DNA from 3 places in the Megasphaera vaginalis (ex Srinivasan et al. 2021) genome. Region 1 is predicted to be linked to each of the others. Evidence: riboswitches for the same ligand, from Rfam matches in the RefSeq annotation. Region 1 holds a riboswitch; each other region holds the start of a gene.
What was found. A riboswitch is a leader RNA that binds a small molecule or an ion and turns the genes downstream of it on or off. The one in region 1 is predicted to bind S-adenosylmethionine.

Region 1 (2,264 bases):
AAATAGCTCAGGATATCAAAAGCGGCCTGCTCATCTGGCTTGATCATTGGGAACAGGCCGATGCGGCGCAAAAAGAGTGGCTCTGCCGCAAGTTTGAATTGTTTCTCTATTCCATGAGCGGTCAATTGGCCTTCGCCGTCCAGAACTGGCAAGACCAGTTCATCGATTCCCTGCCGCTCGAACAATGGCTAGATGCCACCCAAGGGTCTGTTGAAATCTATTTTACAAGCGGTCAGACAGGACAGGAGGAACTGAAGGATATGTTGGAAACGCAGTTCTTTCGGTACATTGCCTATTGCCGTTCCCATGAATCCGTAAAAAACTGGCTTGATGAACAGATCTGCCGCGCCTGCAACATTCTTCTCGAACACGAACACAGTCTCATCGCCATTGCCGTCCGTGACGTCCTGTCAACTTTTGACAAGCGGAAATTTAACGAATTCCTTGAAAACAAACTGGGCGAAGACTTGTCGTGGATCCGCATCAACGGAGCCATTGTGGGCGCATCCATAGGCTTTTGCGTCTTTTCCTTCTTATATTTCCTTTATCAGCCCCTAGTCGTGCCGCTGATCCGTAATTGGGCCTTCACGTAGCCGCAAAGCCACGACTTTCCGTCTTGAAAAATCGTCATATGCGACGAGCTGTCATTTCCTCTTGACAAGATCGCGGCGACGCGTTATCATTACTTTCAACAACTGCATACCGTTTTCATCAAGAGCAGCAGAGGGACTGGCCCTGTGAAGCTGCGGCAACCTCCTTTCGGGGAAAGGTGCTAATTCCAGCGGTTTTACCGACAGATGAAGGAGCATATACACAAGCCGTCATCGTCATGACGGCTTTTCTTTTGTCACTTGAAGACGCTGCTATGCCGGTTGAAATTTATACTCATCATTATAATATACAGGGGGAATCATCAAATGAACGTATCCGTAAAAAAAGTTATCAGTCTCGCCCTAATTGCGGCAACATGTATCTTTGCAGCAGGCTGCGGCAGCTCCGACACTGCCGATACTACAAAAAAAGAAATCAAAGTCGGCGTAACGGCAGGACCGCATGCAGAGGTAATGGAAGAAGTGGCCAAGGAAGCGGCCAAACAGGGCATTACGCTGAAAGTCGTCGAATTTAACGACTATGTCCAGCCGAACAAAGCCCTTGCCGACAAAGACCTCGATATGAACTCCATGCAGCACCAGCCTTACCTTGACAATGTCATCAAGAAACAGGGGCTGAAGTTAACGTCTATCGGCAAATCCATCATCTTGCCGATGGCGGCGTATTCCCATAAATACAAATCCCTTGCCGACGTCACCCCGGGAGCCAAAGTCGCCATTCCGAACGATCCGACAAACGGTGCGCGCGCACTTCTTCTGCTGCAGCAGGCAAGATTGATTACCTTGAAAAACGGCAATTCCGTTGACGCTTCCGTAACCGATATCGTCGAAAATCCGAAGAATTTGCAGTTCGTCGAATTGGATGCCGCCCAGATTTCCCGCTCTCTTGACGATACCGATCTGGCTTGCGTCAATACGAACTACGCGATTCCGGCAGGCCTGAATCCGCAAAAAGACTCGCTCATCGTCGAAGACAAAAACTCGCCTTACGCTAACGTCATCGTCGTTCGTGACGAAGATGCAAACAATGAAACGTACAAAAAGGTCGTCGCCATTTATCAGTCGGAAGCGATTAAAAAGTTTATTGAAGAACACTTCCAAGGCACCATCTTGCCGGCGTTCTAATAAAAAAACACGCTCTGCAGAGCGTGTTTTTTTATTGGCTTAAAGCCCGCGCAAGGATCACCGTTATACGCAGGCTGCTCCCAAGAGGTCGACGCCGTCTGTCGGTCCGGTCCGATCTGGCTGCCATCTTTGCGCGCAAAAAAAGCAGCCACATCACAGGAAAAGGAGGAGCAACAGATGGGCCCCTCCTTTTCCTTACCTATACATGCAGTTCTGCCGTCGAATACAGGCAGGCATATCCGGACAAAGTAACACGGTCGCCGTGTACTTGGCAAAACAGCTCGCCGCCTCGTTGGGAAGCCTGATACGCATGCAACGCCGTCTTCCCCTCACGCGCGGCCCAAATCGGCAAAATATGACAGTGGCCGGAACCGCAGACCGGATCTTCAGGCACTTTGAGCTTCGGCGCAAAGCTGCGGCTGACACAATCATAATCCCGGCCTTTAGCCGTAATATGCAGCAGCAACCCGTCAAGTTCCCGGATCTTCTCCTGATTCGGTTCCGCCTGTCGAACGAAATCTTCATCAT
Region 2 (2,264 bases), on a different contig from region 1:
TGACGCGGTCGTTGACGCTGGATACGATGGGGACTTGCGCGGAAGCGCAGTTGTATTTTGCGGCCAAACGGCTTTTTACCAGAGATCTGGCGTTTGAGCCGATACGGCTTTTAGGGCTGACGGTCAGTCAATTGCAGCCGCTGCAAATACAGGGCGATCTTTTTTCTGACGATGCGGAAACACAGGAAAAGGTGACGGCGGCGATCGACAGACTGCAGGAACGGTTCGGCAGACAAGCGATCATGAAGGGGTTTCTTTGGGAATTATCACAAGATAGAGAGACGAGAAAATAAACAGTCAGCAACTGAAGGAGGTTTTTTACGATGGCCATATACAAAATAGCTGCGCATACGGGAACGAATGATAACGGGTATATTCAATACGATGCAGATACACGGACCGTACAGGTTCATCTTTGTAATGACGAGATCAACCGAAAGGTTTACGAGTACCTGACGACCTGCCAGACGCTTCACAACTATGTCGATCTGTCTTTTTTCGAGACGATCAAAGAACGGCCTGTCGCCAGTTGGGAAACGATGCGATTGGCGCTGGCGAAGGTCTGGATGGAACTGGGTGTGCATATTGATTGGAGCCGCAAGGTAGATTGATTCTTTTCGTCATATGCCATATGTTATGCACAAATTACATACAATCTTGGCGCCTGTCTGTGTATAGTCTTTAAATGCCCTGTTTTTCGCCGCTTTTTCTCCTTCTTTTCGAGACGAGATACCGCTTAAATTGTGGATAACTCAGATATCTCCAGGCGGAAAGAGCCGTGGCTTATCTCCTGCTATTCGCATATTGGAGAGGATAAGGCGGAATCTTGACGGGAGGCGAAATGGCTGTGTACAGGTGTTGTGATTTTGTGTATAAGTTATCCTGAAAAGGGTAAAATTTGTGTGAAGAATTGTACAAATGGCGTAATTACGCCATTTTTTACAGATGTTTTGAGCCGGTTGTCCACATTTTGGTCATGGGAAACGGCTGGTGCGAGAACGTGCACGGAAAAGGATAGGCTTGACGGGGGAGTATTTTCGGTATATAGTGAAGAAGTCTCATTACAATATGCATCTAGAGCAGCTGAGGGACTGGCCCGACGACGCTGCGGCAACCTTCCGGAAGGAAAGGTGCCAATTCCAGCGCCACGGTGATGGCGACAGATGACAATAGGGGTTTTGCAGGTGCGTCATCGTTATGATGACGCATTTTTTTGTGCAATCATTCGTTAGGGGGAATCGTCATGATTGAAACGAAAACACTTGCCGGCCGAACGGTGCGGCTACGAGACGTTTTTATTCTCGGATTTGCTTTTTTTGCGACGTACTTCGGCGCCGGCAATCTTATTTTTCCGCCGCAGTTGGGCTTGAGCAGCGGGACCGCTTTTCTTCCGGCACTGCTCGGGCTGTCCTTGTCAGGCATTCTGTTGCCTGTGTTTGCGCTTCTGGTTATTAACCGGTGCGGTGATGTGCGGCGTCTTACGGCACATGTCGGCAAGCACACGTATCATATCTTATTAACGTTGCTAATGATTATCTGTACCTTTGTTTCCATTCCGCGGACTTGCGCGACGGCCGTTCAGCTTGGCGTACAGGGGAATTTTCCCGATCTGCCTTTTACTGCCGGCGTGCTGATTTATTTTGCCGTCGCCTATTTTTTTACCTTTGATGAAGGCAGCGTTTTTGATAAGATGGGCAAATATTTGACTCCGATATTGGCGTTGATCCTCATTGTTGTCGGTGCGGCTGGCATCTTTTTTCCCTTGGGGACGCCGGCAGATCCCGTTGTGGAGAATGCTTTTGTCAATGCTTTCTTGGGCGGATATAATACCGGTGACGTTCTGGTCAGCTTCATCATGGCTTCCTTGTTTATCGGTGCCGTCGAGGCCAAGGGGTATACGACGCGGAAATCGCGCAATGAAGCGATGGTGTTGTGCGGCCTGATTACGGTTATTCTGCTTCTGGTTATTTATGGCAGTCTTCTTTATATGGGGGCCTGTGTCAGCGGAGATTATGAACAGTCCCTTGGCCGTGCCGCGTTACTTGTCGCCATTATTCAGCGCGTCGGCGGCTGGGTCATGATACCTATGGGAATAGCTGTCGTTCTCGCCTGTCTGACGACGGCTGTAGGGCAAATTGCGGCTGTCGCCAATTTTTTCAGCGCGCTGTCGGCGGGAAGAGTGTCGTATCGTTTTTTCGTTATCGTGACGGCGGCGGTATCGGCGGCAACGGCGCTTTTGGGCGTTGACGGCATCGTTACGTATA
Region 3 (2,264 bases), on a different contig from region 1:
GCCGCCTGTCTTTTTCCGTATCTCATATATAACGTCTCTCGTCGTTCCCGACCAGGAGTAATAGACCAATAAGACTCGTTTATCTTGCAGACTATGGGGCGCCGCCGCAGTTTGCTCCCTTGGCGTGACAACCGCTCTATTTCTCATCATATACATTCCTCCCGGCAACAATACCAATACACTCAGTATACTTACAATCTATAAAATAATTTTTTTATTTTTCTTCATTGTCTCTCCTTCAATCTTACTATCTCCATCTTGCTTTCAGTATACAAGCAAAACGAAAACATAGCTAATACCTATGTCAACTATACACATATACTTAAGAAGCATGTTTTTTTGCAAAAAAAATCCCTTGCCACAAAGGCAAGGGATCAACTGCTCAGAATTCCGGCTCAATAAGTCCGTATTTACCATGTTTCCGTTTATAGACCACACTGATCGTATCCGTGTCAGAGTTGAGGAAAACGAAGAAATCATGACCGATGAGATTCATTTGCAGAATCGCTTCTTCCACATCCATCGGCCGTGCGGCAAATTTCTTGGTTCTGACAACTTCAAATTCTTCTTCCGGAGCGTCAGGACCTTCTACCAACGCGGCATGGAAGGAATCGCCCTTCATGCGGCGCGCAATTTTTGTCTTATATTTATGGATCTGACGCACGATCTTGTCAAAGCCGAGATCAATTGCGGCATACATATCGTCATTACGTTCTACAACCCGCAGCACGACGCCGTCGACCTTGACTGTAAGTTCAGCAATTTTAGTGTCTTTTTCAATAGAAAGAACGGCCTGCAAATTCACTTCGCTATCGAAATACTTGGTAACCTTTTTCTCATGCTTCAGTACGTACTCCTTTAATGCCGGAGTAATTTCAATATTCTTACCTCTTACAACTGCTGCCATAAAAATCCCTTCCTTTCATAAAGGAAATAAAGCTTGCACCGTATTTCCCCTTATATTTTATATATTCAACAGCAACATGCAAATTCCTGCTGTGAAAGTTTTGCAATAAACGGCAACTCCCGTTTGACATCATTTCCCGTTCATGATAAGATAAACGGCAACAGCATAATATACTGTTCATCCAGAGCAGCAGAGGGACTGGCCCTATGAAGCTGCGGCAACCCCCACTCGGGAAGGTGCCAATTCCATCGGAGATTCCGACAGATGACATGAGCTTAGTTCTGGTGCGCCGTCAACTGTTGACGGCTTTTTTTATTTTACAAACTGTGTTTTAAGGAGCTGATACCGTGATTATCCTGGAAAATATCACCAAAACTTACGGCGGCAAGGCGAAGGTCACCGCCTTAAACGGCATTGATCTGACGATCGAAGACGGCGAGATATTCGGCATCATCGGCAAGAGCGGCGCCGGTAAATCAACGTTGGTGCGTTGCATCAATATGCTGGAAAAACCGACGAGCGGCAAAGTCATTATCAATACCAAAGAGCTGACGGCAATGAACGACAGCCAGTTGCGCCGGGAAAGAAAAAACATCGGCATGATCTTTCAACATTTTAATCTCCTGTCTTCACGTACGGTTTTTGACAACATTGCTTTCCCCCTCGAATTGATCGGAGCCTCAAAAGAGGTGATCAAAAAAAAGGTCGATGAATTGCTTGATCTCGTAGACCTGACGGACCGCCAATACAATTATCCGTCCCAATTATCTGGCGGCCAGAAACAACGCGTCGGCATCGCCCGGGCCCTGGCCAGCGATCCGAAAATTCTCCTCTGCGATGAAGCCACATCGGCCCTCGATCCGCAAACGACGAAATCGATCCTCGACTTGTTGAAGAATATCAACAAAAGCCTGAACCTTACGATTGTCCTGATCACGCATGAAATGGCGGTCATTAAAGAAATCTGTGACCGCGTCGCCGTTATCGAAGGCGGCGTTATTAAAGAGCAAGGGCGGGTTGTCGATATTTTTACGGCCCCGCAATCACAAACGATGCAGGACTTCGTCAAATCCGTTATCAATACGGAAATCCCCGAGGGAATCCGTAAAATGGGCATCAGCGACCAACCGGCGCCTGACCGCAATATGCTCGTGCGCCTTCGCTTCAAAGGCGAGATTACGAAAGATCCGGTCGTGATGAATATCGCCAAAAAATCAAATGCCGCCGTCAGCGTCCTCTACGGCGACATCGACTATATCCAGGACGAGCCCTTCGGGTATCTCGTCATCGTCATTATGGGCGACATGGAAACACAAACGGCAGCATTTTCATACATCAAGGAATTACCCATTGAAAG

Region 2: linked by a shared signal. The riboswitch ahead of HMPREF1250_RS02915 (branched-chain amino acid transport system II carrier protein) and the one ahead of HMPREF1250_RS03180 (MetQ/NlpA family ABC transporter substrate-binding protein) in region 1 are both predicted to bind S-adenosylmethionine.
Region 3: linked by a shared signal. The riboswitch ahead of HMPREF1250_RS01615 (methionine ABC transporter ATP-binding protein) and the one ahead of HMPREF1250_RS03180 (MetQ/NlpA family ABC transporter substrate-binding protein) in region 1 are both predicted to bind S-adenosylmethionine.

Annotation. Positions count from the first base shown of each region.
Region 1 is NZ_AWXA01000011.1:2,131-4,394, forward strand. Features, by position in the region: gene HMPREF1250_RS03175 (DUF445 domain-containing protein) at 1-593, shown strand, start outside; SAM riboswitch class I at 706-804, shown strand; gene HMPREF1250_RS03180 (MetQ/NlpA family ABC transporter substrate-binding protein) at 918-1,736, shown strand; gene HMPREF1250_RS03185 (PhzF family phenazine biosynthesis protein) at 1,936-2,264, opposite strand, start outside.
Region 2 is NZ_AWXA01000009.1:3,495-5,758, forward strand. Features, by position in the region: gene HMPREF1250_RS02905 (DNA polymerase IV) at 1-293, shown strand, start outside; gene HMPREF1250_RS02910 (hypothetical protein) at 324-611, shown strand; SAM riboswitch class I at 1,068-1,170, shown strand; gene HMPREF1250_RS02915 (branched-chain amino acid transport system II carrier protein) at 1,244-2,264, shown strand, end outside.
Region 3 is NZ_AWXA01000007.1:86,013-88,276, reverse strand. Features, by position in the region: gene HMPREF1250_RS01625 (flavodoxin) at 1-150, opposite strand, end outside; gene hpf (ribosome hibernation-promoting factor, HPF/YfiA family) at 383-907, opposite strand; SAM riboswitch class I at 1,082-1,177, shown strand; gene HMPREF1250_RS01615 (methionine ABC transporter ATP-binding protein) at 1,255-2,264, shown strand, end outside.